2 regions of the Paenibacillus cucumis (ex Kampfer et al. 2016) genome follow, and region 1 is predicted to be linked to the other one. Evidence: riboswitches for the same ligand, from Rfam matches in the RefSeq annotation. Region 1 holds a riboswitch; the other holds the start of a gene.
The links. A riboswitch is a leader RNA that binds a small molecule or an ion and turns the genes downstream of it on or off. The one in region 1 is predicted to bind glycine.

Region 1 (4,896 bases):
TTGCGCCGTGCTGCTCTCTGGGATGAAGTGAAAGACAGGCTACATGAGTCAGCCTTGGCACTTTCAGGTGGACAGCAACAGCGTCTCTGTATCGCGCGCGCACTGTCTGTAGACCCGCAGATCCTATTACTTGACGAGCCTGCATCTGCGCTTGACCCTGTATCTACGGGTAAAGTGGAGGAATTGATCTCGGAGTTGAAGCAAGAGCTACGCATCGTTATTGTTACTCATAACATGCAGCAGGCGGCTCGCATCTCGGATTATACCGCTTATTTTTATCTGGGCAGTATGGTTGAGCACGGGGAGACGGAGCACATTTTTACTAACCCGGACAACCGCTTGACGCAGGAATATATTATGGGGCGTTTTGGTTAATAAGAGTCAAGGGTGTAGCATAGATTTATATGTTTAGAGAAACACGAAATAACAGCATGATCTTTGAACGAGGGTGTTCAAGGATCATGCTTTTTTTTGTGTTTTTTTATATTTGAACATGCTTTATGAGTTATTTACGAGTACACAAATCGCTACAATTGTAGGATCGAACTGGAATGTTGCCTATAATATTATGTCACAAGTACATTGGCAGGTTCATATGTGTCTATGATTCGTACCTGTCATGGAGTGAGGGCGGTCTTCGTTATTCGGTGCTATATAAGTTGAACTTTTCTTTTACACATTAACGGAGTGGACTGTGTAAAATCTTTAGTTCAACTTATATAGAAAAGATCGAACAAGCCCTGAACCATATGAACGAAATGAGCATATCCTATATAGAAATGATGTGCTTTGAGAATACGTCACTTTTATTGACATATAGCGTATGGCATATTACGCTGTATATGATTGAATGCATGGCAGAATGGTGAACTTTCATTAAGGAAATAACAGAATATAGCGAATGATAACGAGCGGGAGAGACCTAGCAGGATGATGCAATACAGTACAAGTAGGCATGATTAATGCAATTTAAGATGTAGAACTGTACTGTACAGATGGCTTGGGCACCGAAGGAGCAAGCAGTTATGCACCCGGCATAACCGTTAATCTCTCAGGTAAATGTACCGTCGTTGGACGCAACTCTGGAGAGTGCGCGGAAGAAGCGCCACCCAAGGGGTATATGATTGTCAGATTGCTGAACAGATGAGTGCTTGCGTGTACTCGGCCTTGTTCTTCCTGGCTTAAAATCATGAAACTCTCAGGTATCAAGGACAGAGAGAGGGCTAACGGCCTTCTTCTGTCCTTTTTTGATGTCATCAATCAGTAAATCAGGAACATTGTGGTGGGTCTTGTCCAGATATCGATGACAAAACCAATTGGAGGGTTAACAGGTGCGATTTAAAGATGTTTTTTCAATTATTGGCCCGTCGATGACGGGACCATCCAGTTCACATACAGCCGGTGCTGCAAGATTGGGACGAATTGCGCGTCAGTGGCTGGGATGTACACCGGAACGTGCAAGGCTTACGTTATATGGCTCATTTGCGGATACCTATCAGGGACATGGAACAGATCTGGCACTAATCGGTGGTTTGCTGGGTTACGTTACAGATGATCCGCGTATACCGGATGCAGAGCAATATGCAGATGAAGCAGGCATGGAGGTTGAATTTTACACCAGCGGTCTACCGGCTCCTCATCCGAACACGGTCAAGATTGAATTGTGGCACGGCGAACGGGCATGCTCTTTAATAGGTGCTTCCATCGGTGGCGGCAGTGTATCTGTGCATGCATTAAATGATTTTCGCGTACAGATCAGTGGAGAGTTTCCGACACTTGTTTTGCGTCATGCCGATAAAGCGGGAGTTCTGGCATCCGTGACCTCAACCATTAGCTCGTCCGGAGTGAATATCGGCTATATGCAAGTGGATCGAAAGGCTCGTGATGGTGAGGCACTTACAGCAATGGAGATGGATGCACCGCCGAGTGAAGACGCGTTGAACAAACTGCGTTCATTGGATCATATGCTGGATATTCGTGTGATTGATCTGAAGAGAGGGGGTGATCCGGATGCGGTTTAAACATCTACATGAATTAAACACCATCTGCACTGCGGAGTCCAAAACAATTGCACAGTTGATGATTGAAGAGCAGGTGCAGGAGACTAACACACCCGAAACAGACGTCGTAAAGCAGATGTCGGAGTACTACCAAGTGATGAAAGAAGCGGTTCGTAAAGGACTTACAGAAGATACAACCTCACGTAGCGGACTGACGGGTGGGGACGGGAAAAAGATGGCCGAATATATTCGCCAAGGCGAAACATGCTCTGGTGATGCTTCTGCCCTTGCCATGGCCTATGCGCTTTGCGTATCGGAAGTGAATGCCTCCATGGGACGGATCGTGGCTACGCCAACAGCGGGCTCTTGTGGCATCATTCCTGGCGTATTTATAAGCTCGCAGGAACGTTTTGGCTGGACGGATGAACATCTGGTGAATGGATTGTTCTGCGCCGGTGCTATTGGATACGTGATCGCCAACAATTCATTTATTTCAGGGGCCGAGGGCGGTTGTCAGGCAGAAGTAGGTTCAGCGATTGGCATGGCTGCCGGTGCGATGGTGGAGCTTCGTGGAGGGACGCCAGAGCAGGTAGTGCATGCTGTAGGATTGGCTTTGAAAAATACACTGGGCCTCATCTGCGATCCGGTTGCTGGCCTTGTAGAGATTCCATGCATCGTGCGCAACGGACTCGGTGCCGTTACTGCACTGGCTGCCGCAGATATGGCACTCGCTGGTGTACGCAGTGCCATTCCGTCTGACGAAGTCATTGACGTGATGTTGGAGGTAGGCAGTGCGATGCCAAGCCGTCACCGCGAGACAGCGCAAGGTGGGCTCGCTCAGACACCTACAGGCCGCAAGATGATGGAGAAGCTGGCGAAACCAAAGGCCAAGCGGTTGCCGGATGAGTCATCCGAAACATCAACAACAGGCTCAGAGGCAGAATAGCAAGTGGATCATATACAGGAACAGGGTCAGATAGCTTAGGAGTACAAAACCAGGTTCCGATTTAGCAAGTAGCAAGTAGTAATTAGAGCATGTTAGTCGTTATTACTTCATAACAAACAAGCGTCCGCGAACCTGGTTTTCTCAGGTTATGCGAGACGCTTGTTTGTCCAGTTTGCCTAAACCGCCAAGATAGCAGTCAACCAATCAGAATTGGAGAAGGCAGTCATTTATTGTTGTTTCAAAAAGGCATCTACTTTACTTCTGTGCGCATCACGGCATATCCGTAAGCAGGCAGTTCAATGGCAAGCACACCGTCTTCCAGAGCGGTGCGATGGTTACCCTCAAACAGCTCCGTCCAAGGTTGCTCACCTGCATCCAGTTCAACGATGGCGGTTTCCTCAGAACGGTTGAACAGAATGAGGATGCGTTCCTCGTCACTTTGCCGCTCCATCACAAGCTGGCTACCGCCTTCCTGAGCTTGCAGGAAACGAATGGTTCCTGCTGCACGCAGTGCAGGATGAGCATGACGCAGAGCAATCAGCTTTTGATAAAAGTGAAGTAGCTCCCGATCCTGCTTCGCTTCGTCCCACTCCATGCATTTGCGGCAACCTGGATCATGTTCTCCGTCGAGCCCGATCTCGTCACCATAATAGATACATGGGGCTCCCATATAACTGAACTGGAACAAGGCAGCCAGCTTCATCTTGCGTTGATCGCCCTCGCACAAGGTAAGCAGGCGCGGAGTATCATGACTGTCGAGTAAGTTGAATGCCACCTCGCTCGCTTGAAGTGGGTAGCGAGATAGCTGCCTGCCAAGGGCACTCGCGAATTGTTCAGCGTGCATCTTATCTTCCACAAAGAAATGATTTACGGCGGCGGTGAACGGATAGTTCATGGCAGCATCGAACTGGTCCCCTTGTAGCCAGGAAGAAGATTCGTTCCATATCTCACCCAGAATGTAGGCATCCGGGTTGGCTTCCTTAACAACCCGCCTGAAATCTCTCCAGAAAGCATCGTCCACTTCATCAGCTACATCAAGACGCCAGCCGTCCGTGCCAACTTCCTTGATCCAATATTCCGCTACTTCGAGCAAGTAGGCCTTCACATCGGGATTCTCTGTATTCAGCTTGGGCATGTGAGCCTCAAAGCCAAATGTCTCATAGGTTGGAATGCCATCCTTTACGTCGAGCGGGAATTCATGTACGTGAAACCAGTCCTTGTATTTGGACTTGGCACCAAGCTTTTGTACATCGACAAAAGGAGCAAATGTTTTGCCTGAATGATTAAACACGGCATCCAGCAGCACACGAATACCGCGTTCATGACATAGCTTAACCAGATGCTTCACTGTGTCAGCATCACCGAAATGGCGGTCGACGCGCAGATAGTCTTCGGTATCATATTTATGATTGGTTGTAGCTTCGAAAATCGGAGTGAAATAAATCGCATTAATACCCAGTTCACTGAGGTAATCAAGGTGGTCGATTACGCCCTGCAGGTCACCGCCAAAGAAATTAAAGGGTGTAGGTTCACCGCCCCAAGGTTCAACCTCTTTGGGATTGATATCCGGGTTGCCATTGGCAAAGCGCTCGGGAAAAATCTGATAAAACACAGCATCTTTCACCCATGCTGGGGGTGTAAACACAGCTCCGGCATGAAGATATGGGAACTGAAACATGCGGCCTGGGTCATCGGGCTCCTCCTCTTGGAAATCCGTCTCGGTCATCCAGATGTGTTCATCTCCACTTTTGAGCAAAAAAGCATACTTCAATCGATGATACGGAGGTCTCACTTCCCCCTCGTAGTAGTCAAACATAGAGTCTGACGTCAATTTGGTCAGAGGAACCATATCTTTTGTTTCCTCCCACGCGTATTTATCTCCAGTCAGGGCATACACCTCGGTGAGATCATTCTTTTTGGCACGCAGACGTAGACGAATCGTATCCTGAT
Region 2 (4,896 bases), on a different contig from region 1:
CATACTGAGCAACTTTTGATTAACGATGGAGCCTCCTTGCTCAGGCTGTCTACCAAAGAGATCCGACTCATCCAGTACTTCCAAAGCAAGCGCTGCAATGGCTCTGCGATGAATCGCTTCACTTCCGGTAATTTTGACACCGTAGCCTCGCCTTCGAACAAGCTTCAGACCCGCCTGCCGAATGCGTGACTCCAGATCATCCAGATCGGTGGTGACCGTCGAAACGGTCACTTTCAGATCGGAAGCGAGAGCAAGCAGTTTGACCGGCTCAGCTTCATCCAGCAGGATGCAAAGCATGAAGAGCTTACGCTCTTCCGGCGTAAACTCTACATATTCATTACCCTCCAGTTTCTGGCGTAATGCACTGAGGTCATCTGAACCGGAATCAATGCGTATTCCGGTTCCCGACTTTTTTTCGAGGCGCATACCGAGTGGTTCAAGCCACTGTTCAATCATCAGCAGCTCACGATGCACGGTACGTGTACTCACTTTTACTTCAACGGCAATTTCACCCGCGGTGACTTCATGGGGATGTTCCAACAGGAATTCCACGATTTCACGTTGTCTTTTGGTAATACTCATATCTCAGCCTCCGGCTCTGGGAAAACGGCTGCCCTTGTTTGAAGCTGGTTCGCAGTCTGCTCCCTTTTACTTCAAACGTTCAACAAGCGCATCGTATTCCGGGCTTTTTAGGAAGTTGTCAATGGATATATGCTCTGCATTAGGTGCTACCGAACGTGCACGATCCGTTAGTGTTTTTTGCGTAATAACAACGTCTGCGTCTTGCGGAATTTCACTGATCGCCGTGTTAGTTACAGCAACGTCAATTCCTTCGGTTTTCATTTTTTTGCGCAGAATCGAAGCACCCATTGCACTCGACCCCATACCTGCATCGCAGGAGAAAACAATCTTTTTCACATCTGCTTTTGCCTTGGATGCAACGGAAGTTGCGATATCCGCTGCTCTTTTCGCTTCATGGTTATCCGCTGTGATGGTTACGTTTGCTGTATTGCCTTGGCTCTTCATATCTTTCATTCGACTGGAGGCTTCTTCCAGATCCTCTTCCTTCTGTTTACCCGTTTTGAGTAACAGAGAGGCAATCAGGAAGGAAACCACCGCTGCCACGATAACCCCGGCAAGCATTGGGATATATCCACCTTTTGGCGTCAACAGGAAATAGGCAATGATACTGCCTGGTGATGGTGCCGAAACCAATCCCGCGCCAGTTAGCATGAACGTTAACGTACCCGCTACACCGCCGGCGATGGCTGCCAGAATCAAAATAGGTCTCATCAGGATGTACGGGAAGTAAATCTCATGAATCCCGCCGAAGAAATGAATGACCACCGCACCAGGTGCAGAAGATCTCGCCATTCCACGACCGAAGAAACAGTAAGCGAGCAAAATACCTAGTCCTGGTCCCGGGTTAGACTCAAGCATGTAAAGAACGGATTTACCTAATTCTCTTGCCTGATCTGTTGCAATTGGCGTTAAGATCCCGTGGTTAATGGCATTGTTCAGGAACAATACTTTACCCGGTTCAATAATCAGATTGACGAGTGGCAATAAGCCCAGATTCATCAAACCTTGTACGCCAGCAGACAACACTTTGCTAATGGCCTCTACTGCCGGCCCGATACCGAGCAAAGCAAAGATCGCCAAAATACCGCCGATAATTCCTGCCGAGAAATTGTTGACCAGCATCTCAAAACCGGCTCTGATCTTGCCCTCAATGGATTTATCAAACTTCTTGATCACCCATGCACCGAAAGGCCCCGCAATCATGGCCCCGAGGAACATTGGAATATCCGTTCCGACAATGACACCGATGGTCATAATCGCCCCGACGACACCACCACGTGTGCCATGCACCATCGTACCCCCGGTGTAACCGATCAGTAGCGGCAGCAAATAAGTAATCATCGGCCCTACAAGCTGCTCTATTGTCGCATTCGGAAACCATCCTGTTTTAATAAACATCGCTGTAATTAATCCCCAAGCAATAAATGCTCCCATATTGGGCATGACCATACCGCTCAGAAATCGTCCGAAGCGTTGCACACCAACACGTAACCCACCTTTGGAATTGGATGTTTGATCCAAATTACTCATTGGTTTATCCTCCTTGAATCAAGTCATTATTTCGTATGAAAGGGGTATCATTGATCCCCTGCTGTAATCCTAAGCGAGAAAACCTTCCTGTTCAATCAAATGAAAGCGTACTTTCGTCATGAACAATGATGACAACATTGGATTATGTAGTCGCTCTTAATTAGGAATATATGCTCAACCCTTTGATACGCAAGGCTTTTCTTGCCTATGACTTTATTCATATACAACATACAAAGCAATAAAATAGCTTGGTCCGTTTGCATTTTTTTTATTCATGATGCTATGTCACTCCAAAATACGTAAAAAAACAGCAAAAAACCTGCGTAAGCTCCATAGCTCACACAGGTTTAAAGAACAAGATTTTTTATATTCAAACGAGATTATATATATGTCAATAAGTACAAATCAACTCGACAATCCAGTCGAATTCTATTCCTCAGTATGTTTAAGATAAGCATCCGCCTTCAGCAATGTGGATAATGCAGCTGCTACATCTCCATCGACACGGATTTCGATCATCCAGCCTTCTTCATAAGGAGAACTATTGACCAGTTCTGGCGAATCCTGCAAAGCTTCATTCACTGCAACAATGGTGCCGCTGACAGGTGAGAACAGATCAGATACCGTTTTGACGGATTCAATCGTACCGATACTGTCTTCTGCTTTTACACCGGCTTCAAGATCAGGCAATTCTACAAACACAATGTCACCCAGCTGATGCTGCGCGAACTCGGTAATGCCAATACGTACGGTATCCTCCCCTACGGTTTGCACCCATTCGTGCTCTTTACTGTACAGGAAATCATTTCTCAATTCGCTCATCGATATCCGCCTCGCTTTTCATTAATGAGTGCATGCGTTCTTTGACCTTCACCTTTTTCCCAGACAATAGCGTATGATATTTCAGATTCAAATGTCAAGTTAGCTCACAATTTATTTAGATTTGGATACCTCTTCGTGTGTAACCTTACACTACTCTTTCTGCATATAATGGTGAATATTACAATAGTAAGCGCACTCTTTTAAAATAACCGAACATTAATATAGTATAAACATTAAATATTCGTATTTTACACAATTTCAATGATATCGTTCTTGACATCAGGACTGTATTCACGTTTTAATGAGAAGAGCAACTGAAGTTAATTGGACTACGTATGAACCGCGGATGAATGTAAAGGGAGAGATTGCCCGTACACCCGGTTTGGGGATGTGCATGAGGCGGCGCCGAAGGAGTAAACCACCGACAAGCGGGGGTGAATCTCTCAGGCAAAAGGACTTTTACAGGACGCAACTCTGGAGAGCATCTAATCGTCCTATACGGACGTTATGATCACCCAAGGGGAAACCTGTCTGAATAAACGGCGGGGTAACTCTCAGGTACAAGGGACAGAGCCTAAGAATACAGCGTGCTACTTGGCATGCCGGTTCTTTGGCCTGTCCTTTTCCTTTTTCCCAAAAAATGAATTGCAGGTTCTAGAATCGTACTGAACATAACCAATGAAAAAATGTAGAACAGTCGGCTGTTAACTCTCGATTACCAAAATTACTTAAGCATTATTGATCTGGCTCACAGAACGTGTTTTCATACTTGGCCTACTACGGCCCATGACGAGGTGATTGGATGTCTGATTTATTAAGAACACCACTCTTCCCCCTATACGCGCAATATGAAGGTGTACGTTGCATTGATTTTGGCGGTTGGGAGTTGCCCGTGCAGTTTAGCGGTATTCAAAAAGAGCATGAAGCCGTGCGCGAGCGCGCCGGGCTGTTTGATGTATCCCATATGGGCGAATTCACCGTAACGGGTGAACAGGCAGAAGCCTTTTTGCAAAACATGACAACCAACGACGTGACCGCAACTGTACCAGGTCAGGCACAATACACACTGATGTGTTATCCCGATGGCGGTGTAGTGGATGATCTGCTCATCTATAAACTCGCGGAGCAACACTACATGCTGGTCGTCAATGCCTCCAATATCGACAAAGACTGGGCATGGTTGCAGGAGCACATTATACCTGGGGTGAACATCACCAATGATTCCGAGCAAACGGCGTTGCTTGCGCTACAAGGCCCTTTAGCGGTCGATATTCTCTCGAAGGTTACAGGTTCAGAGATAGATGCAAGCTCCATCGAACCGTTCCGCTTCGTGCAGCATGCCGAGGTATGCGGAGTAAAGCTGCTGCTATCACGAACCGGTTACACCGGAGAAGATGGCTTTGAACTGTATGTTGCAGCTGATCAGGCAGCCCTCGTATGGAACGGACTGATGGAAGCCGGTGCTGATGTAGGCCTCGTTCCAGCAGGACTTGGTGCACGTGATACACTGCGATTCGAAGCGAAGTTGCCTTTATACGGGCAGGAATTATCACCAACCATCTCTCCACTGGAGGCAGGGCTGGGCATGTTTGTGAAACTGAACGCCGGGTCTTTTATCGGACACGAAGCTTTGTTGCAACAAAAAAATGACGGCCCTGCCCGCAAGCTGATCGGTATCGAAGTGCTGGAGCGTGGCATACCGCGGCCCCATTACCCGATCTATGCGGATGGCGTTCAGATTGGTGAAGTGACAACCGGTACACAGTCGCCGACCTTGAAACGTAATCTGGGGCTTGCCCTGATTGACAGCAAATATACTGCACTGGGTACACCACTGGAGATTGAGATTCGTGGCAAAAAGCTAAAAGCCGAGGTCGTCAAGACCCCTTTTCATAAACGGACACGTACGTCAAAGACACCTACCCAAGGAGCTGAGCAAGCATGAGCAAGCACCGCTACATC

Region 2: it holds a riboswitch for glycine, as region 1 does, so the genes downstream of both, gcvT (glycine cleavage system aminomethyltransferase GcvT) here and sdaAB (L-serine ammonia-lyase, iron-sulfur-dependent subunit beta) in region 1, are expected to answer to the same signal.

The regions. Positions count from the first base shown of each region.
Region 1 is NZ_JACLIC010000045.1:125,322-130,217, forward strand. Features, by position in the region: gene pstB (phosphate ABC transporter ATP-binding protein PstB) at 1-375, shown strand, start outside; glycine riboswitch at 903-1,076, shown strand; glycine riboswitch at 1,081-1,217, shown strand; gene sdaAB (L-serine ammonia-lyase, iron-sulfur-dependent subunit beta) at 1,332-2,021, shown strand; gene sdaAA (L-serine ammonia-lyase, iron-sulfur-dependent, subunit alpha) at 2,011-2,946, shown strand; gene H7T88_RS25000 (alpha-glycosidase) at 3,197-4,896, opposite strand, start outside.
Region 2 is NZ_JACLIC010000007.1:333,057-337,952, forward strand. Features, by position in the region: gene H7T88_RS04680 (BglG family transcription antiterminator) at 1-582, opposite strand, end outside; gene H7T88_RS04685 (PTS mannitol transporter subunit IIBC) at 649-2,112, opposite strand; gene gcvH (glycine cleavage system protein GcvH) at 2,542-2,934, opposite strand; glycine riboswitch at 3,281-3,403, shown strand; glycine riboswitch at 3,407-3,507, shown strand; gene gcvT (glycine cleavage system aminomethyltransferase GcvT) at 3,737-4,879, shown strand; gene gcvPA (aminomethyl-transferring glycine dehydrogenase subunit GcvPA) at 4,876-4,896, shown strand, end outside.